3 regions of the Arthrobacter sp. DNA4 genome follow, and region 2 is predicted to be linked to each of the others. Evidence: predicted binding sites of a transcription regulator. Region 2 holds the regulator's gene; each other region holds the start of a gene.
The links. Region 2 encodes HrcA, which represses chaperone genes, less so after heat shock. Its sites were predicted from a motif close to TTNGCACTCGNNNNNNNCGAGTGCNAA; they were not measured.
Positions count from the first base shown of each region.

Region 1: a site for HrcA is predicted at 5,402-5,428, ahead of NMQ03_RS16960 (Hsp20/alpha crystallin family protein). Genes of this name have one in related genera too.
Region 3: a site for HrcA is predicted at 2,284-2,310, ahead of groES (co-chaperone GroES). Genes of this name have one in related genera too.

Region 1 is NZ_CP101466.1:3,658,239-3,665,249, forward strand. It holds gene NMQ03_RS16940 (LCP family protein) at 1-998, shown strand, start outside; partial or broken gene NMQ03_RS16945 (alkaline phosphatase) at 1,164-2,842, shown strand; gene NMQ03_RS16950 (histidine phosphatase family protein) at 3,015-3,806, shown strand; gene NMQ03_RS16955 (NAD(P)H-hydrate dehydratase) at 3,790-4,719, shown strand; gene NMQ03_RS16960 (Hsp20/alpha crystallin family protein) at 4,904-5,326, opposite strand; gene NMQ03_RS16965 (FAD-dependent monooxygenase) at 5,920-7,011, opposite strand, start outside.
Region 2 is NZ_CP101466.1:2,446,068-2,453,078, forward strand. It holds gene NMQ03_RS11240 (PhoH family protein) at 1-211, opposite strand, end outside; gene NMQ03_RS11245 (GerMN domain-containing protein) at 666-1,583, shown strand; gene NMQ03_RS11250 (16S rRNA (uracil(1498)-N(3))-methyltransferase) at 1,576-2,349, opposite strand; gene dnaJ (molecular chaperone DnaJ) at 2,352-3,479, opposite strand; gene hrcA (heat-inducible transcriptional repressor HrcA) at 3,568-4,581, opposite strand; gene NMQ03_RS11265 (DUF3097 domain-containing protein) at 4,753-5,604, shown strand; gene NMQ03_RS11270 (DUF4870 domain-containing protein) at 5,724-6,134, shown strand; partial or broken gene hemW (radical SAM family heme chaperone HemW) at 6,194-7,011, opposite strand, start outside.
Region 3 is NZ_CP101466.1:3,191,660-3,198,670, forward strand. It holds gene NMQ03_RS14645 (dihydrofolate reductase family protein) at 1-52, shown strand, start outside; gene groL (chaperonin GroEL) at 144-1,754, opposite strand; gene groES (co-chaperone GroES) at 1,834-2,127, opposite strand; gene NMQ03_RS14660 (hypothetical protein) at 2,382-2,762, opposite strand; gene NMQ03_RS14665 (class I SAM-dependent methyltransferase) at 2,817-4,055, shown strand; gene NMQ03_RS14670 (shikimate 5-dehydrogenase) at 4,062-4,859, opposite strand; gene NMQ03_RS14675 (glycoside hydrolase family 3 N-terminal domain-containing protein) at 4,924-6,372, opposite strand; gene NMQ03_RS14680 (glutamate--cysteine ligase) at 6,747-7,011, shown strand, end outside.

The DNA.
Region 1 (7,011 bases), 1.2 Mb from region 2:
TGGCCGCGGGCATCGCGGTCTTCAGCCTGAACCGGGCTTACCAGGAAGCGCAGCCTGCAGCCACCCAGACCCAGTCGCCCAGCGCGACCCCCACGCCGACGCCGACTCCCACGGCGTCCGAAACTCCCCCGCCGGCGCCTGCTCCACCGCCGCCACCTGCGCCGATCCCGGACCTGCCCGCGGCCCCAATGAACATCCTGGTCATCGGCAGCGACACCCGCGATGTCCCGGCCCGCGAGGCCGCAGCCCATACGGCAGCCACCGGTGAACCCCAGGACCAGCGGGCGGACACGCTCATGGTGGTCCACGTTCCTGCCGACCGGCGGAGCCTCTACCTCATCTCCATCAACCGCGACAACTGGGTGGACATCCCCGGGTTCGGCAGCGCCAAGATCAACGCCGCGCTGCAGTACGGCGGCATTGACATGCAGACGGCCACGGTCCAGCAGCTGCTGGGAATCACCATCGACCACACGCTGATGCTCGATTTTGGCGGGTTCAAGATCCTGGTGGACGGTCTGGGCGGGATCGACGTCAATGTCCCGATCGCCTTCCAGTCCACCATCGACACCCAGCATGTCTTCAGCGCCGGCGTGAACCACCTCGATGGCCAGGCTGCGCTGGAGTTCTCCCGCGAGCGCCATGCCTTCACAGACGGCGACTTCCAGCGTGTCCGTGACCAGCAGATCATGCTCCGCGCCATCCTGGGCCGCCTCACCGCGGGCGGTGCCCTCAATGACGTGAATGCGGTGCGGTCGCTGGTCGATTTTGCCTCCTGCTGCCTCACGGTGGACAGGGGCTTCGATCCCATTCAGGCCGCAATGCTGGCCTACAGCCTGCGGAACCTCGATGTGAACGCCATCGGCACCATGACGCTTCCGACGACGGGCTCCGGCTTCGTGGCCGGGCAGTCCGTGCTGTTCCCGGACTACGGGGGCATCGCGGCGGTGGGCGCGGCCCTGCGGGAGGGCCGGATCGCGGACTTCGCGAAGCCGTAGCCGGGCGGGGCGCCCATATAAGATTTCGCGGCGCAAATTGCTTTCCGCGGCCCACATGTCAGGGGCCGCAGGGAACGTGCGGGGCGCGGGTATATTTGCGCGTCGTACACCCCGGGTTCACCCGGCCGCCGGAATTTGTGTGCCGGCCCGGGAAAGCCTGAGGACATGACTGAGTCCTCCCAGGCAGGGGTTTCCCGCCGCACCATCGTCAAGAGTTCCGTCCTCGCCGCCGCGCTGGCATCCGTGCCTGCCGCCAACGCTTCGGCAGCGACCCAATCTCCCGCGGCGTCGCGCTGGTCCGCAACCGGCTCACCCTGCCCAGCGGCATCGCCACCGGCGACGTCACCTCCGATTCCGCCGTCCTCTGGTCCCGCGCCTCGGGCGCCGGGCGGATGACGGCGGTCCTCCGGGCAGTGGACGACGGCCAGGTCCTGCGCGGGCGCGGCGCCTTCGAGCGGGTCCTCCGTGGGCCCCGGGCCACCCAGGCCTCGGACTTCACCGCCAAGATCCACGCCGGGAACCTGCCCTCCAACACCCGCTTCGCGCTGGAAATCGGCTTCGAGGACGACGGCGGCGTGGCGAGACGGTCAGCGGCAGCTTCCGCACGGCGCCGGACGCCGGGACGGTCAACGGCAGGGGCCGCACCGGCGGGACCAGCAACGGAGGCGAGGTCCCGGCGTCGTCAGCGCAAAGCTTTGTGTGGACCGGTGACACCGCCGGTCAGGGGTGGGGCATCAACGAGGAGATTGGCGGCATGCGCGGCTACCGTGCCATGCACCAGACCCGCCCGGACTTCTTCATCCACTCCGGCGACACCATCTACGCCGACGGCCCTATCGCCGAAACCGTGGTGGAAAAGGACGGGCAGGTGTGGCGGAACCTGGTCACGGAAGAGGTGTCCAAGGTTGCCGAGACGCTCACCGAGTTCCGCGGCCGGCACCGCTACAACTCCCGGGACGCCAACATGCGGGCCCTGTTCGCGGACGTGCCGGTGATCGCGCAGTGGGATGACCACGAGACGCACAACAACTGGTACCCCGGCCAGATCCTGGATGACTCCCGCTACACGGTGCGGGACGTTAACACCCTCGCCGCCCGCGGCCGGCAGGCCTGGCAGGAGAACATGCCCATCGCGGACAGCTCGGCCATTTGGCGTCCGGGAACATTCGACGACGCACGTACCAGTAGCCCGCATCTACCGGAAGATCTCCCGCGGCCCGCAGCTGGACATCTTCTGCCTGGACATGCGCACCTACAAGTCCCCCAACACCGACGGCAAAGAACCCTACGCCACCGCCATCCTGGGCCAGGAGCAGGTGGACTGGCTGGTCAGCGAGGTCAGCAAGTCCAAGGCCACCTGGAAGGTGATCGCCAACGACCTCCCGCTGGGCGTCGTGGTGCCGGACGGCCCGGTGAACGAGGAGAGCCTGTCCAACCGCGACGCCGGCGCCCCCTTGGGCCGTGAACTGGAGCTCGCCGGGGTGCTGAGTGCCTTCAAGCGCAACGGCGTGAAGAACACGGTGTGGCTCACTGCTGACGTGCACTACTGCGCCGCCCACCACTACTCCCCCGAACGGGCTGCCTTCACGGACTTCGACCCGTTCTGGGAGTTCGTGGCCGGTCCCATCGCGGCGGGATCGTTCGGCCCCAATGCGATGGACGGCACGTTCGGCCCCGAGGTGGTGTTCTCCAAGACCGGGCGCTTCGCCGGCGAGTCCCCCCGCGACGGCGGGAACCAGTTCTTCGGGCACGTCCAGCTGGGTGAGGACAACAGCTTCACGGTGAGCCTCCGCAACGCCAACGGCGGCACGGTGTTCACCAAGGTCCTGACGCCCGAGCACTGACTTCGGTTCCATCCCCTGCTGTTGCGATGGCGGCGGCGGCCCGCGCACCCACGGTGCCCTGCCGCCGTCGTCCGTTATTTTCTGCCGCCCCCTGGGTACGCCGTTGGTAGTGTTCCTGCATTCGGCACGGCATGTGGCGGTGTTATTTGCTCGGCGAGGACGGGGTGGTTTTGTGAACGGCGGATCTTCGAACGACGACGGCCTGACGGAGGCGGTCCAGGAGGCCGGGGCGGTGGAGCTGCTGCTGATCCGGCATGGCGAGAGCGAAGGCAACGTTGCGGCCACCGAGGCGCGTGAGGCCGGCGTGGAGGTCATCCAGGTTCCCGCCCGGGACGCGGACGTGGACCTCTCCGGAACGGGCAGGGACCAGGCCAAGGCGCTGGGCACCGCGCTGGCGCGGATTGCCGGGGAGTTCCGCCCGGACGCAGTGGTTTCCTCCCCCTATGCGCGCGCCCGGCAGACGGCTGAGATTGCGGTGGAAACCGCCGGCTGGCCGCTGGAGGTGCGCATTGATGAGCGGCTCCGCGACCGCGAGCTCGGCATCCTGGACCGGCTCACCCGCCTGGGCGTCGAGAACCGCTACCCCGAGGAATCCGAGCGCCGGGAATGGCTGGGCAAGCTGTACTACCGGCCGCCGGGAGGGGAATCCTGGGCCGACGTGGCGCTGCGGCTGCGGTCGGTGCTGGCGGAACTTAACAACCTGGGCACCGGCCACCGCGTGATGCTGGTGTGCCACGACGCCGTGATCATGCTGTTCCGGTACGTGCTCGAAGGACTCAGCGAAAAGGAACTCCTGGACCTCGCGGCCACAGAAGCCATCCTCAACGCCTCGATCACCCGGTTCGTCCGGCCCTCCGGGGTGGGGCCGTGGACGCTGGAAAGCTTCAACGTGGCCGACCACCTGGCGGAGCAGGGCGTTGCTGTCACCGAGCACGCGGGAGACACCAGTGTCCGGCCGCGGTGACCCCTCCGGCGCCACCTTGGTAGCGCCGTCACTCCTGCGCGAATGGCCGCTGCCGGCGCCGGGCGCGGACAAGTATTCACGCGGGTCGGTGCTGGTGGTGGGCGGGGCCCGGGCCACTCCCGGCGCTGCACTGCTGGCCGGGGTTTCGGCCCTGCGCGCGGGGGCCGGGAAGCTCACACTGGCGGTGGCGGAATCGGTGGCCGTGCAGCTGGGGGTTGCTTTGCCGGAGTGCGGCGCCATTGGCCTGCCGGAAACCCCGGGGGGATCCGTCAAACCGGAGCTGGCGCCAATAGCCTCCTACCTGGACCGGGCGGACGCCCTGCTGGTGGGGCCCGGACTGGATGATCCGGACCTGGCCGGCGAACTGCTCGAGGCGCTGCTGGAACACGAGGCAAGCCGTGACGGCAGCTCCGATCCTGACGGCACTGAAGGACCCGCCATCGTCCTCGATGCCTACGCACTGGCCGCCCTGGTGCACCTCGAGGACCAGCTGGACCCCTGGCGCGGCCGGCTGATCCTCACCCCGAACCCCACGGAAGCGGGGATCCTGCTGGGACGGGATGTGGAGGACCTCGAAAAAGACCTCCCGGAGATCTCCGCGAAGTTCGGCGCCGTGGTCAGCTGCCAGGGGCTCATCACCCAGCCGCCCGGGCTGGAGCCGGACGAGCCCGAACTGTGGAAAATCACCACGGGGTACGGCGGCCTGGGCACCTCCGGCAGCGGCGACGTCCTGGCCGGAGCGATTGCCGGGCTCCGGGCCCGCGGAACCACCGGCGCCCAGGCGGCCTGCTGGGGCACCCACCTGCACGCGGCGGCGGCTGACCGGCTGGCGAGCAGGCTGGGGCCGCTGGGATTCCTGGCCCGCGAACTCGCCGAGGAACTGCCCGCCCTGATGCTGGAACTCAGTGTCTGACGCAAGGCCCCGGCGGCGGGACCCGGACGCGTGGATGGCCCCCGGCCGAAGCCGGGGGCCACCGTGGCGGGAGGTTAAGGCCTACGCTGCCGATGCGCTGTCTGGCGCTGTGGCGTGCACAGAATGGCGATTCGCCCCGAAAAGGCAGCCAACAGATGTGCCCGTCTCCCGGTCCTGTGTGAAACTAAGCGGCGATTTCCTGCTTTGCCCCCTTCGTTTCGATCTCGATCTTGCGCGGCTTGGCCTTTTCGGCGACCGGAATGCGCAGCGTCAGGACTCCTGCGTCGTAGCTGGCCTTGACATGTTCGGTGTCCAGGGTGTCGCCAAGGATCAGCTGGCGGCTGAAGACGCCGCGCGGCCGTTCAGAGGCGACCAGTTCGGTGTCCTTGCCCGCCGGGTCCGGGCGTTCGGCCCGCACCGTCAGGACATTCCGTTCAACGTCCAGGTCCACCGAGTCCACCGAAACGCCGGGCAAATCGAAGGCCACGACGAATTCCTGGTCCTCACGCCATGCATCCATCGGCATCGCCGCCGGGCGTGCAGCCGTGCCGAGGACCTGCTGGGCCAGCCTGTCCAGCTCGCGGAACGGATCGGTTCGCATCAACATGGCTCTCCCTCCTCGTAAGAGATGGTCCAACACAGTTTCCGTATCAGCCGATCTGTAGTGGCTGATATAGATTTTGTAGCACTGCAGCAGCAAGTCTGCAAGGGCTTGCGGCAGCGGATTCCGGTGGATTTCCTGCCCCTGCCCGGGCACGGAAAAAGGGCCTTCCACCTGCGCACGCGCAGCCGGCAGAAGGCCCCTTTTAAAGTTCGCGGTCAGTCCCTGGTGGGGTCCGGACGGAGCGGAGCAGGGCCTGGATCCGGGACGGGCAACGGGCCCGGGGGCGCCGGCGCAGGGAACGGATTCGGGGACGGCGGGCCGGGCGGCCGTGGCTGGGTGGGGTCCGGGGACGTGGGCTCCGGGCCGGGGTCCGGCGGAAACGGCTCAGGTTCGTGCACTGGCGGGATGGTCATGAACTTCCCCTCTCACACTGGGCGGATGTGCCTTGGACTGACCAGACTACGCTTGCCGTCCGCCCGCAACCACCCTCTCCCTCCCCCGGGTTGCTCCATCAGGTTTGGTCCCTAAACACCGGTTTTAGGAGCCATAAGTGATGGAGCATTCCGACGGCGGGAGGTTACCAAGGTGGGCCGCGTTCAGCCGGGTGCGGCACCGACCAGCCGAAGCCAGGCACGCAGCTGGACCGGGTCCGTCTCGCCGCAGCGGAATCCCACGTACCCGTCGGGGCGGACCGCAACCACACCCTGCCCGGGGTGGCTGGTGAGCCGGTGGACGTGGAGCAGCGGGCCCTGCCCCTCCGCCGGCAGGAGGGTGCGGAGGGCAGCCGAAGCGACCGGTTCGGCGTCGCGCTCCAGTAAAAGGTGGATACCCGGCACGGAGGTCAGTTCGTGAAGGCGGACCAGCTTACCGTCGACCGAAACCGACGCATCCGGCAACCGTGCTCCCGGCCTCGGCCACGCTTTGGCCGGAGGCGTGCCGTCACGGGAAATGACGCTGTTCCGGTAGTGCACGAACGGCTGAGCCAGCAGCCTGATGCCCTTGGACGTGAGCCACCGCTGCCGGAGCAACATCGGCAGGGCCGGAGCAAGGAGGGGAAGGACGTTCCGGGCAAGGCGGGCGGCGGGATGCGGTGAGGCTTCTCCAAAAAAGATGACATGCGTCAGTGCCAGCACCCGCCGGGCGGCAAGCCGCCGCTCCTGCCCATAGGTTTCCAGCAGTTCCGGGAGCGGCCTGCCTGCCGTCGAGGCGAAACCGAGCTTCCAGCCCAGATTAAGGGCGTCGAGGATGCCGTTGTTCATGCCCTGGCCGCCTGCCGGGGAATGGGCGTGCGCGGCATCACCGGCCAGGAAAATGGGATCATTGCCGAACGTACTGGCAATCCTGTGCTGCAGCGGTATCTGCGCCGACCAGCGCACCTCGCGGACTGCGGCGCCGAGCCCCGACTCCCGGACCAGGCGCGCCACCTCCTCCGCCGGGACGGGCGGACCCAGCTGGCCGAAGCGCGCATCGGGTGAGGGCACTGCCGGGCGGGTGGCCAGCATCCGCCAGGTGGCCCCCTCACCCAGGGCGAAGAGGAAGACCAGCCCCGCCTGCCCCACGGCGACGTGCAGCAGCCCGGAGTCCAGGGAACCATCCAGTTCCAGGTCGGCCATCACCGCTTCCACCCCATACGGGCCGCCGCGCCACTGAGCGCCGAGGAGGCCCCTGACCGTACTCGACTGCCCGTC
Region 2 (7,011 bases):
GTTCATTGCCGCGGGCATGGAAGTTGACGTCCGGGAACTGCTCTTCGATGAACCGCAGCGCCTCGTCATGGCTGCCGAGCGACTGAACCATTTGGTCGGAGTTCTCAAAGAGGACTACTTCGGTCCGGATGCCGGGCAGGGAGTGCGGGAATTCCCCCGGACCGCCGTCGCCCGTGTTGAGCCGTCGCTTACCATTTGCTGATTCAGTCATGGTGCTGGCCCGCAGGCCCGTGGTCCCCTCGAAGATCGACATCATTTGTTTGCTTTGGCTGATGCCGGCGCCCGTTGCACGGTGCTCCTTGCCCAGCGATCCCTTTATCTTACGCCAGCACCCGCCCTGGCCGGGTACTGGACCGGATTCCAGGCCGGTCACCCGGCCGGTCACCTGGCCGGGACCGGCACCGGCCCTTCAGCCAGGGAATTGCAGCCGCAAACGGGTAAGAATGCAGCGTTAGGTATCAACTTCATATCGGCCTCATATCGTTCCCGTTGCAGTTACGGCCAGGGAGGCCAAAGAGCGGCTGGGGGAACCCTCCCCTGTGCAATGCTGGAAATCCAGCGTCTGCTGGAACGCCAGGCCGCCAGGGGGATCGGCCCGCCACGCCAGGAAAGGACTAGGCAGGACAGTGCCGGAAACCTCTGTGCCCGAACGGGCAGGACGATCGGTGGGCCGCATGCGCCCTGCCGTCCTCGCAGGAATCCTGGTGCTCGTTCCCGCCCTCGCAGCCTGCACCGCCGAGAACGGACCATCGCCCTCTCTCACCTCTGCCTCAGTCCCGGCCACCGGCGGCACCATGCCGGACGCGCCCGCCACCAGCGCCCCGCTGGAAACCACCCAGTCCTCCAACAAGGCCCCGGTGTACTGGATTGGGCGCAGCGGCGGGAACATCTTCCTCTACCGTGAGTTCCGGGACGTTCCGGAACAGGAGAACCCGGTGACGCGGGCACTGCGCGCCATGATGTCGGAGAAGCCGCTCGACCCGGACTTCTTTACGCCTTGGCAGAACCCGGACAAACTTGCCACCTCCATCTCGGGCAAGGACGTCATCACGGTCGACGTCTCGGCTGACGCCTTCAACAGCAACCTCGACGCCGACATGGCCGCCCGCGCCATCCAACAGCTGATCTACACGGCAACCGCTGCCGCCGCCAGTTCGGGCCTGATCGACACAGGGCAGCAGGTCCGGGTGCGGATCCTCGTAGACGGCCATACGGACTACGTCGCGTTCGGAAAAGTCCAGCTGGGCGCACTGATGACCCGTGCTGCCGGGCTGGTGGCGCCGGTGTGGATCATTGATCCGCAGGAAAACACGGAGGTGCCTGCCGGCAGCGTAAAGATCACCGGCCGCAGCACGTCGCCGGGAGCAAAGCTCCGCTGGCAGATCCTGCAGTCCGGGGACGGCGGAAGCAAGGCCCCGTTCCTGACCGGTGAAACCACGGCCGGCGCCGGGCAGGGGCAGGCGGGCGTCTTTACGCTGGCACTGAACTTGCCGGCGGGCGACTATGAGTTGCGGGTGGCGCAGGCAGGTTCCGGCGGGGAGCCGGACCGCAACGAGGACACCAGGTCCTTCAAGGTCAGGTAGCTGTCCACCGGCCAAGGATGTCGCTTGCAAGCACGACGGCGGCCGGCCCGGCCGTGGAGGACCGCAGGACGTGGTGCCCCAACAGGGCGGTCACAGCGCCTTTGTCGCAGAGTTTCGTTACTTCCCGCGGGCTGATTCCGCCTTCCGGGCCGACGATCAGCAGGACTTCCCGGATGCCCTCGTGCCCACCCCCCTGCCACGCTTCCAGGACGGTGCGCAGCGGACGCACGGCATCTTCGTGGAGGATGACGGCCAGGTCTGCACCCTCCACGGCGGCGGAAAGCCCGGCAGTATCGACGGCGGCCCGGACCTCGGGGATCCAGGCGCGCCGCGCCTGTTTGGCGGCGGCGGCCACAGTGGACTCCCACTTGGCATGGGCGCGGGCGGCCCTGTCACCTTTCCAGCGGACGATGGACCGTTCCGACTGCCAGGGTATGACGGCATCGATGCCCAGCTCGGTGGCGGTTTCAATGGCCAGTTCGTCGCGGTCGCCCTTGGCCAAGGCCTGAACCAGGACCAAGCGGACGTCCGGCCGGTCTTCCATTGCCAGTGCGCCGCACTCCACTCCAAGTCCCGAGGGCGCGGCGGAGACGACCTTTCCGCTCATGCGGGCGCCGGCGCCGTCGACAATGTCCACCGGCTCGCCCGGAGACAGGCGTTTGACGGTCACTGCATGCCGGGCCTCCGCCCCTTCGAGGACAAAGATCCGGCCGGGCACCATGCCCGCCAGTGAACCGGCGGAGGTGAAGAAGACGGGGTTGCTCACCGCTACAGGTTACCGAGCCGGTCCCGAAGCTTGGCGAACATGCCGCCGCTGGCGGCGAGCTTGCCCTCGGTGAGCTGTTCGCCGCGGAGCTTGGCGAGCTGCCGGAGGAGGTCCTCCTGTGCCGGGTCGAGCTTGGCCGGAGTGTCCACCTGGAGGTGGACCTTCAGGTCCCCGCGGCCGTATCCCCTCAGGTGCGTGACACCCAGGCCACGCAGGGTGATGATCTCGCCGGACTGTGTTCCGGGCTTGACCTCGATGTCCTGCGTACCGTCGAACGTTTCCAGGCTGACGTCCGTGCCCAGTGCGGCCGCCGTCATGGGGATGTGCAGGGTGGCGTGCAGGTCATCGCCTTCCCGTACGTAGGTGGCGTCATTGTTGACGCGGATTTCCACGTAGAGGTCACCGGTCGGTCCACCTGCAGGTCCGGCTTCGCCCTGCCCGGCGAGCTGGATCCGGGTTCCGGTGGCCACACCGGCGGGAACCTTGATGGTCAGCGCCCGCCGGCTGCGGATACGGCCCTGGCCGCTGCATTCGTTGCAGGGATCCTTGATGACCGTGCCGAAGCCTTCGCAGGTGCCGCAGGGGGCGGCCGTCATGACCTGGCCCAGGATGGAGCGCACGGCCCGCTGGACCTGGCCGCTGCCGCCGCAGATGTCGCAGCGCTCCGGGTGGGTGCCGGGCCGGCAGCAGGATCCGTCACAGGTGGGGCAGACCACGGCAGTGTCCACTTCGAGCTTCTTGTTCACGCCGAACACGGCGTCGCGAAGGTCGATCCGGACGCTGATGAGGGCGTCCTGGCCGCGGCGGACGCGGGAAGCCGGGCCGGAGGTGCCCCCGGCGCCGAAGAAGGTGTCGAAGATGTCCTGGAATGCGAAGCCCTGGCCTGCGTAACCGGCACCGCCGAAGCCGTTGTCCGTGCCGTTCTCGTTGCCCGTGGTGTCGTAGATCCTCCGCTTTTGGGGGTCGGAGAGGACCTCGTAGGCGTGAGTTACTGCCTTGAAGCGTTCTGAAGCGTCCGCACCGGGGTTTACGTCCGGGTGAAGGGTGCGGGCCAGTTTGCGGTAGGCCTTTTTGATCTCTTCGCCCGTAGCTTCGGGTGAGACTCCAAGGACGTCATAGTGGCTGCTCAAAGTTCGTATCTCTTCCTTGTTGTACTGCGTTCAGTGTGGGCGGCCCCGCTCTGTGGTCCGGTCCCGAAAAGGCTCCGGCGGCGAAGAGTCAGGGCCCCAAAATCCTGGAAAGGTAGCGGGCCACAGCCCTGACGGCGGCCATGGTGGTGGGATAGTCCATCCTGGTTGGGCCGAGGATCCCTACCTTCGCGGCGCTGTCCGGGCCGTAGCCGGTGGCCACCACGGAGGCTTCGGCAAGGCCGTCATAAGGGTTTTCCCTTCCGATACTGACGGCCACTCCCCGGTGGTCCTGGGCCATTTCGCTCAGGAGCCGCAGCATCACCACCTGCTCCTCCAGTGCCTCGAGCACGGGGCCGATGCTGAGGGGGAAATCCACGTTGGACCTGGCCAGGTTCGCCGTTCCGGCCATGACCATCCGGTCCTCCCTGGTGTTTTGTGCCAGGCCGTCCAGTCCATGCGCCAGCGCGTGCGCGGCCTGGCGCTGGCCGTGCGCAGTTCCGGCTACGACGGCGGGGAGCGCCTTGGCCAGCTGGCTTAGCGGAGTTCCGGCCAGCGCGGCAAGGAAGCGGGTACGGAGCGCGGCCAGTGCGTCGTCGCCAAGGTCCTGGCCGACGTCGATGACCCGCTGCTCCACCTTGCCGCTGTTGGCAATCAGCACCACCAGCACCTTGCGGGGGGCCAGGAGCACGAACTCGATGTGGCGCACCAGTGCCTTGCTGAGGTGCGGATACTGGACCACAGCCACCTGGTTGGTCAGCTGCGACAGCAGCCGGACGGTGCGGTCCAGGACGTCGTCGAGGTCGTCTGCGCCTTCCAGGAGGGACTGGATGGCCCGGCGCTCCGCTGCCGACAGGGGCTTGACTGCCGAGATCTGGTCGACAAAGAGCCGGTAGCCCTTGTCCGTGGGAATTCGCCCTGCACTGGTGTGCGGGGCCGTGATCAATCCCTCGTCTTCAAGGGCCGCCATGTCATTGCGGATGGTTGCGCTGGAAACGCCCAGATGATGCCGCTCGACCAGGGCCTTTGACCCGACCGGTTCGCGGGAGTGGACGTAGTCCTCCACGATGGCCCGCAGCACTTCCAGTTTGCGTGGCTCGCTCACTCTCCACCTCCATCCATGGTCCGGGGCGCATACCCCGCCAGGTGCCACCAGTGTTAGCACTCGACATGCCTAAGTGCTAACAGTCTATTATGCCTCGGCCCGTTGTTAGCATTGGTACCGCTCCGGGCGAAATTCCGGTGCGGAGGACCTAGCGCTAGGCGGATCGAATCCATGGATTACCAAAACTGGGGGCCCCGCGGCATTTCCGCCCCGGCCAAGGCGGAATTGCCCGAGGTTCCGGTGGAGCGGGGCATGGTGCTCGAGGATGTCCAGTCAGGCTGGGTCGGCGCCGTCACCCGGGTGGAAAAGTCCGGCGGCATGCACGTCGTGGCCCTGGAGGACCGCCGCGGGAAGTCCCGGTCCTTCAAGCTCGGCTTCGGTTTCCTCCTTGAGGGCCGGCCCATCCGGCTGATGCCTCCCGCCGCCCGGCCGGCAGCCGCCGGCCCCGCCGCCGGCAGGACAGCCTCAGGCTCCGTCCGGGTCTCCGGCCAGCGGGCCCAGGTCGCCAAGGCAAGCCGCATCTGGGTGGAGGGCAAGCACGACGCCGAACTGGTGGAAAAGGTCTGGGGAGACGACCTCCGGGTGGAAGGCATCGTCGTCGAACCCCTGCACGGCATTGACGACCTCGCCGCCGCAGTTGCCGCCTTCAAACCCGGTCCGGGCCGTCGCCTCGGCGTGCTCGTGGACCACCTCGTCCCTGACTCCAAGGAGTCCCGCATAGCCGACGCCGTCATGGCATCCCCCGGCGCGGCCGGAAATGTCCTGATCGTCGGCCACCCCTATGTGGACGTCTGGCAGGCGATCCGCCCCGCTGTCCTGGGCATTGACAAATGGCCGGTCGTGCCCCGCGGACAGGACTGGAAGACCGGAATCCTGAAGGCCTTTGGCTGGCCGCACGCCACCAAGGAGGATATCGGCCTGGGATGGCAGAAACTGCTGGGCGCCGTACGTACGTACGCGGACCTGGAAGCGTCCCTGCTGGGGCGGGTTGAGGAAGTCATCGACTTCCTCACCGTTCCCTGAAGGCCGGGCACCGGCCCGGGAGCCAGTATTCTTGGTAGTGCAGCGCCTTTTCCCAAGGCCGCTGCACACCGCGCCCATATATGAAGTCAGCACCACTTGCACCTCCGAAGGAACAGACTGTGGCAGAAAACGCACGTGATCACAGGGACGGCCAGGGCCGCTCCGAGTACCATGGCGTCCCCGCCAATGCGCTGCCGCTCACGGCCAGCGAAGACCGCCAATGGGCCACGCTCGCGCATTTCGGCGGGATCCTGGGGTGCGTCCCCTCGCTGCTGATCTACCTGATCTTCCGTGACCGCGGGCCATTTACCGCGCAGGAATCCAAAGAAGCGCTGAACTTCAGCCTGCCGCCCACCATCGCCGCTGTGCTGGCCAACATCCTGGTGTTCATCCCCTATGTGGGAAACATCTTCGCGGTCATCGCCACCCTGATCTGGGTGGCGCTCACCTGCTTCTCCGTGGCAGCAGGGATCCACGTCAACAAGGGCCAGCCGCACCGCTACCAGTACAACCTGCGCTGGATTAAGTAGCCGCTCAGAGCTGCGGGGCCACTGGTCCCGCGGCGCGGATCCGACGGGCGTCCGCCCAGTCAGTCGGGCAGGATACGGCGGACCACCGCGTCCGCCAGGAGCCTGCCCTTGAGCGTGAGGACCAGACGGCCCTGGAAAGCAGCGACGGGCTCCACCAGGCCGTCAGCGATCAGGGGCCACTTCGTGCCGTACTGAGCTAAGAGTGGAGACTTCAAGCCCTGACTGCAGGCGCGCCTCCAGCATTACCCGCTCCAGGTTTCTGGTCCCGGCATCCAGGGTCTCCCTGCCCGCCGCAGGCGAATGCCCCTGGGCCAGACGGTTCGCATAGGCGGACGGGTGCTTCACGTTCCACCAGCGCACCCCGCCCACGTGCGAATGTGCGCCGGGGCCGATGCCCCACCAGTCGTCGCCACGCCAGTAGGCCAGGTTGTGGCGGCACGCGTGCTCCGGGCTTCGCGCCCAGTTGCTGACCTCATACCAGCCGAGTCCGGCTTCGGTGATGAGCTGGTCGGCGAGTTCGTACTTGTCGGCGTGGTCGTCGTCGTCAATTCCCGGCACCTCGCCGCGGCGCATCTGGGCGGCCAGCTTGGTCCCGTCCTCGACAATCAGGGCGTAGGCGCTGATGTGGTCCGGCTGGTAGGAGAGGGCAGTTTCCAGGGAGTGGCGCCAGTCGTCCAGCGACTCCCCCGGTGTGCCGTAAATCAGGTCCAGGCTGACGTCCAGTCCGGCCTCCCGCGCCCACTGCACCACCTGCGGAACCCTGCTGGGCGTGTGGGTGCGGTCCAGGACCTTGAGCACGTGCGGGACGGCGGACTGCATGCCGAAGGAGACCCTGGTGAAGCCCGCATCCTTGAGGACGGCGAGGGATTCGGGGGTG
Region 3 (7,011 bases), 750 kb from region 2:
GGTGTACGAGCGCGCGGGAGAAGTGGAGACGCAGGAGATGGCGGCCACCTAGTCCCCACCCACCGTCCCAGACAACAACGCAAAAGGCTGGCCCGGCAGACGCCGGACCAGCCTTTTCAGCGGTAAGCCGCCAGGGCGCAGCGTTAGTGGCTGTGGCCTGCGTGCTCGTCCTCTTCGGCCGGCTTCTCCACGACCAGGGTCTCGGTGGTGAGAACCAGGGCGGCGATGGAGGCCGCGTTACGGAGGGCTGCACGGGTGACCTTGACGGGGTCGATGACGCCGGCGCCGATCAGGTCCTCGTACTCGCCGGACTTGGCGTTGAACCCGTTGTTGGTCTCGAGGTCTGCAACCTTGGAGGTGACGACGTAGCCGTCGAAACCAGCGTTCTGGGCGATCCAGCGCAGCGGCTGCACCAGTGCGCGGCGGACGATGCCCACAGCAGCGGCGGCGTCGCCTTCGAGGGCCTTGACGGAAGCGTCCTCATCCAGTGCCTTGAGGGCGTGGATCAGGGCGGAGCCGCCGCCGGCAACGATGCCTTCTTCGAGGGCAGCGCGGGTGGAGGACACAGCGTCCTCGATGCGGTGCTTCTTTTCCTTGAGCTCAACCTCGGTGGCAGCGCCGACCTTGATGACTCCGATGCCGCCGGCAAGCTTGGCCAGGCGTTCCTGGAGCTTTTCGCGGTCCCAGTCGGAATCGGTGCGGGTCAGCTCGGCGCGCAGCTGCGCAACGCGTGCAGCGACGTCCTCGGCAGAACCGGCGCCGTCCACGATGGTGGTGTTGTCCTTGGTGACGGTGATGCGGCGGGCGGTACCCAGCACCTCCAGGCCCACGGAGTCCAGGCTGAGGCCCAGTTCCGGGGAGACAACCTGCGCACCGGTGAGGGTGGCGATGTCCTGCAGCATGGCCTTGCGGCGGTCGCCGAAGCCGGGAGCCTTGACGGCTACGACGTTCAGGGTGCCGCGGATGCGGTTGACGATCAGCGTGGACAGGGCCTCGCCCTCAACGTCCTCGGCGATGATGAACAGCGGCTTGGAGCTCTGCAGTGCCTTCTCGAGCAGCGGCAGGAATTCCTGGATCGAGGAGATCTTGCCCTGGTTGATCAGGATGAGCGCGTCCTCGAGGACTGCTTCCTGGCGCTCCGCGTCGGTGACGAAGTACGGGGACAGGTAGCCCTTGTCGAACTGCATGCCCTCGGTGAGGACCAGTTCGGTCTGGGTGGTGGAGGACTCTTCGATGGTGATGACGCCATCCTTGCCCACCTTGCCGAAGGCCTCGGCGAGCAGCTCGCCGATTTCGTCGCTCTGCGCCGAAATCGCCGCAACGTTGGCCACCTGGGTGCCCTCGACCGGGCGGGCGTTTTCCAGCAGGCGGGCAGCCACGGCCTCAACCGCGACCTCGATGCCACGCTTGATCTGGCCGGGGGCAGCGCCGGCTGCAACGTTGCGCAGGCCTTCCTTGACCAGGGCCTGTGCCAGGACCGTGGCGGTGGTGGTGCCGTCGCCGGCAACGTCGTTGGTCTTGGTGGCTACTTCCTTGGCCAGCTGGGCGCCAAGGTTCTCGTAGGGATCGTCCAGTTCCACTTCGCGGGCGATGGTGACGCCGTCGTTCGTGATAGTGGGGGCGCCCCACTTCTTGTCCAGGACGACGTTGCGGCCGCGGGGGCCGAGCGTCACCTTGACGGTGTTCGCGAGCTTATCGATGCCAGCCTCAAGGGACCGGCGGGCAGCGTCGTTAAACGCAAGCTGCTTTGCCATGGTTTTGTCCTTTCAAAGACAGAAACCCCGCACTGCTTACCAGCGTGAGCATGGTAAGCAGCACGGGGATCCGGAAGAATTACTTGACGACGATTGCCAGGACGTCGCGGGCGGACAGCACGAGGTACTCGGTGCCGCCGGTCTTGACTTCGGTTCCGCCGTACTTGGAGTAGATGACGACGTCGCCAACTGCTACGTCAACGGGAACGCGGTTGCCATCTTCGAAGCGGCCGGGGCCTACTGCGACAACTTCGCCTTCCTGCGGCTTCTCCTGTGCGGAGTCCGGGATGACCAGGCCGGAAGCCGTGGTCTGCTCGGCTTCGAGCGGGCGAACAACAATACGATCCTCAAGAGGCTTAATAGAGACCGACACTCGGACCTCTCCTTTTCGTCAGCAAATTCGTGGACTGGAAAGCTTTCCGCCGTAGCTGGCAAACCGTCGTCGCGGTGCCTGCAGCAGCCTGGCTGGCAGCTCTTCATGTGTTAGCACCCTCCTAGGGAGAGTGCTAATGAAGACTCTATGTAAGGGTTAGCACTCGGTCAAGGTGAGTGCCAACGTTTCGTCATGGGCGTACAGCCTGGAGTGGACGACGGCGGGTGGCCGGGGACACGGGGAAGGCCCTGTCCCTAGCGGCCCAGGTCGTCGAAGTCCACGTCCTCGCCGCCCTCCGTGTCGCCGCCGCCCTGCTTCCGTCCCCGGAAGAGCACCCAGCCGGACACCGCTGCGGCGAGCAGCGCGGCAACGAGGAAGAAGATGCTCCCAGCCCGCGCGCCGTCGTACAGCCCGCGGATGTCCCGGGCCTCCTGGGTGTTGTCCTGGACGTCGTTGCCGCCCACCGAGTAAACGGTGGCGTTGAACGTATCCAGCAGGAAGATGATCACCAGCAACGCGATGGAGACCACGGCCACGACGGCGGCCGCGATCAGCACAGGACGGGCGAACCTGGCCGGATGGCGGTCCCCCGACTCGTGGTCGCCGGTCTCGCGGGGGGCTGCGCTTTCATCCATGGATTCAACACTATCCGCATCCCGGCCACGCGCTCCTCCACTAGGCTGGAACCCATGGCTCACGCTCCCCAGGACCAGATTGCACAGGACCAGATCGCACAATTGCTGACCCCCGAAGGCTGGGAGTTGCTGGCGTCCCTGGGCCCCTACCGGGACGAGGACTCGTTCGAGCTGAACTCCGCGCTCCGGAAAGCCGGGCACCCGCCCGCGCTCGTGTCCGCCGTCCTGACGCAGTCACGGCTCCGCACCAAGGCAGAGGGGAAATTCGGGGAGTTCGCCCGGCAGATGCTGTTCACCCAGGCGGGCCTGGAGCAGGCCACGCGCCTCAACGTCGCCGCCCACCACGCCCAGCGGTTCGCTGCCGCGGGGATCAGCCGCGTGGCGGACCTGGGGTGCGGCCTCGGCGCCGATTCCCTGGCGCTGGCCTCCCTGGACATCATCGTCACGGCCGTCGAAATGGACGAGACCACCGCGGCGTGCGCCACGGTGAACCTCATCCCGTTCCCCAACGCCACGGTGGTGCACGCCGATGCGGAATCGGTTCCGCTGGACGGGATGGACGGCGTCTGGCTGGACCCCGCCCGGCGGGTCACCTCCACCTCCGGCACCAAGCGGATCTGGGACCCTGAGGCATTCTCCCCGCCGTTGTCCTTTGTGGAATCACTGGCTGCCCAGGGCAAGGCCGTGGGAGTGAAGATGGGCCCGGGCATGCCGCACGAATCCGTGCCTGCGGGCTGTGAGGCGCAGTGGATATCGGTGGCCGGGGACGTCACGGAGGTGACCCTGTGGTTCAACGCCGTGCGCAGGCCCGGGGTCCGCCGCGCTGCCCTGGTCCTGGGGCCGCAGTCTCCGGCGGAGCTGACCAGTGCCGAGGACTTCGGCGCCGGCCCGTCAGCGCCGGTGGGCCCGGTGGGGGGATACCTGTACGAACCCGACGGCGCCGTGATCCGCGCCGGACTGGTGGCAGACGTGGCACTGCAGCTCGGCGGACACCTGGTGGACGAACACATCGCCTACATCTGCGCTCCCGAACTCCTGGCCACCCCGTTCGCCCGGGCCTACAAGGTCCTGCAGGTCATGCCCTACAACGTGAAGGCGCTCAAGGCCTGGGTGAAGCAGGAGGGCATCACCGTGCTGGACATCAAGAAGCGCGGCACCGCGGTCACCCCGGAAGAGCTCCGGAAGCAGCTGCTGCCCGGCGGGAAGAACGCCAGGAAGGGCGGCAAAACGGCCACCCTGGTCCTGACGCGCATCGGTGAGGACCGGGTGGCCATCGTGGTGGAACCCGCCTAGCTGCACCTACTGGGCGCGCATGAACTCCTCGGCGGCCCGCACCTGGTCAGGGGTGGGCCGGACGCCTGTGTACAGGACAAACTGCTCCAGTGCCTGGATGGTGGCCACCTCGGCCCCCGTGATCACCGGCTTGCCGGCCGCACGGGCGGCGCGGATCAGCGGCGTCTCGGCGGGCAGCGCTACCACGTCGAAAACCAGGCGGGCCGCCTCGATGGCCTCCGCCGGGAAAGCCACGGTGTCCGCTTCCGTCCCGCCGGCCATCCCCAGCGGGGTGACGTTGATGATCAGGTCAGCCGTCCCGCCGTCGATCGCTGCACGCCATTGGAAGCCGTACTGGTCCGCGAGCGCGCGCCCCGCGGCCTCGTTCCGGGCCAGGACGGTGACGTCCGTGAATCCGGCGTCCCGGAGGGCGGCAACCGTGGCCTTGGCCATGCCGCCGGCGCCCTGCACCAGCACCGAATAGTCCGTGGGGACTGCATTGGTGGCGAGGAGTTGCTCGATCGCGGTGTAGTCGGTGTTGTACGCCTTGAGGTGCCCGTCCGTGTTCACGATGGTGTTCACCGAGTCGATGGCCTTCGCGGAAGGGTCCATCTCGTCCACCAGGGCGATGACGTCTTCCTTGTACGGCATGGAGATGGCGCAGCCACGGATGCCCAGCCCGCGGACGCCGGCGATGGCCTGTTCGAGGTTGGTGGGCGCGAAGGCCTTGTAGATCCAGTTCAGGTCCAGCTGTCCGTAAAGGTGGTTGTGGAACCGGGTCCCGTTGTTGCTGGGACGGGCCGAGAGCGAGATGCAGAGGGTCATGTCTTTATTCAGAATGGGCACCAGACCATTAAACGCGTTCCCGCCGGCGTGGGCGTCCAGGGACTTAGGGGCAGCCGGTTCCCGCGGGGAAAGGCCCGACGGCGGCGGGCAGCTTTCCCGGGGCGGGCGCCTTCCCTACCAGCACCGCGGCCAGCGCGTCGAAGGCGGCGTCGGTCCGGCCATAGAGTGCCACCTTCACCGGCGCACTGGACCCTTGGAGCGGCCACGGAGCGTCGAGGGACACGGCGATGTCCCCACCGGCCGGTTTTCCACCAAAGCCGATGAGGTTGACCAGTGGCCCTGATCCTACGGTGAGCCCGGCGCGCGCTGCGGCGGCTTCGAAGCGCTCCCGGTCCCCCGGTCCCCCGCCGGCCACCCGCACGGAACCGGGCACCAGGGGTCCGCTGCAGGGACCGGATACAACGGTGACGGCCGACGCCGAGACCTGGGCGGACAGGGCTGCCCCGCTTCCGGCCGGTGCACCTGCGCCCGCTGTTCCGGCAGGCGGGGTGGTCCGGGCATGCCAGATCATCATGGTGGCCACGCGCTGCGCTGCCTCATCCAGGCGTGCGGCGGGAAGTGTGCCGGCCGCCAGGGCCTGGACGATGGCGGCGTGCGCCTGCTCCACGTCCGAAGGCATCAGCAGCAGGTCGGCACCGGCGGCCAGTGCCTTCACTGCAGCCGCGCCGGACGGGTACTGCTTGTCAACGGCACCCATGTTGAGGGCGTCGGTTACGGCCACGCCCTTGAAGCCCAGGCCCCTGAGCGCCGCGTAGCTCGGCGCCGAGAGCGACGCCGGCACGCCGGGTTCCAGCGCGGGTACGGCAATGTGCCCGGTCATGACAATAGGGAGGCCCGCGGCGACGGCAGCTTCGAAGGGTTTCCAGTCCCGGCCCCGGAGCACGTCGATGCCTGCCGGCTGGACGGGGAGGCTGAGGTGGGAATCCGCCGTCACCGAGCCGTGCCCGGGAAAGTGCTTGACGGTGGGGAGCACGCCGGCGTCCAGCATGCCTTGGGAGAAGGCGGTGCCCTGGGCCGCCGCCGCGGCAGGGTCGCCGGACATGGAACGCGCCCCGATGGTGGGGTCTGTAGGACCGACGGTCACATCCGTGTCCGGGGCGAAGTCGAGGTCGAAGCCCAGTGGCACCAGCTCACTTGCCAGGCCCTTGCTTACCGTGCGCGTCAGGTCCAGGTTGCCGGCGGCCCCGTAGCTCATGGGAGCGGGCCACTCGGTGAGGGGCGGCCCCAGGCGTGCCACCGAGCCGCCTTCCTGGTCCACGCTCATGATCCCCGGCCAGCGCCGTCCGTCGGCGGCAACCGCCTGCTGCAGCCGCTGGTTTACGGCGGCCATGGCGGCCACGTCCACTTTTCCCTGTGGGTCGCGCGGCACATTGTCGCCCATGATGATCGATCCGGCCAGGTGCAGGCGCTGGATAAGCGCCGCGTGGGCTTCCACCTGGTTGCCCTTGAAGAACGGGAGCAGGACCTGCCCGGCTTTCTGCTCAGGCGACATCGCCGCAACGGCCGCAACGGCGGCGTCCTGGTCCCGCTGCTCCGGGCCCCATCCCAAAGGCCGGGAACCCGGATCAGGCGACGGGGAAGCCGCAGGAGGTGCCGGCGTCGTACTTGCTGATGCGGTGGGGGACGCCCCGGCGGGCGGGGCGGAGGATGAGGGCGGTGCGGTGCTTGGGGCGGCTGAACAGGAGGCCAGCGCCATTACGGACAAGGCCAGGAGGAGAGGGAAGGATTTGGCAGGACTGTGACGCAGGGGGAACGGTGCCATCAGTACGATGCTACCCCTGCACTAGACTTGAACCACCCGTTCGCCTGCCGGCTGCAGCCTGTGAGCGGCATCAGCCAGCGGCAAACCGGACAGTAAGGAAACGTGTGAAGATCGACTTCGCGTCATCGAGGCAATCCACCCTCGGTGTTGAGTGGGAGCTTGCCCTGGTGGACGGGAAGACGGGCGAACTCGCTTCCGTGGCCAACCAAGTGCTCCGCGGGGTGGCGTCGCGCCACCCCGAACTCAACGAAGACGACGAACATCCGCACATCAAGCAGGAACTGCTGCTGAATACGGTGGAACTGGTCACGGGCATCTGCGAAACCGCAGCCGAGGCCAAGGAGGACCTCAGCCGGTCCGTCGCGGCCG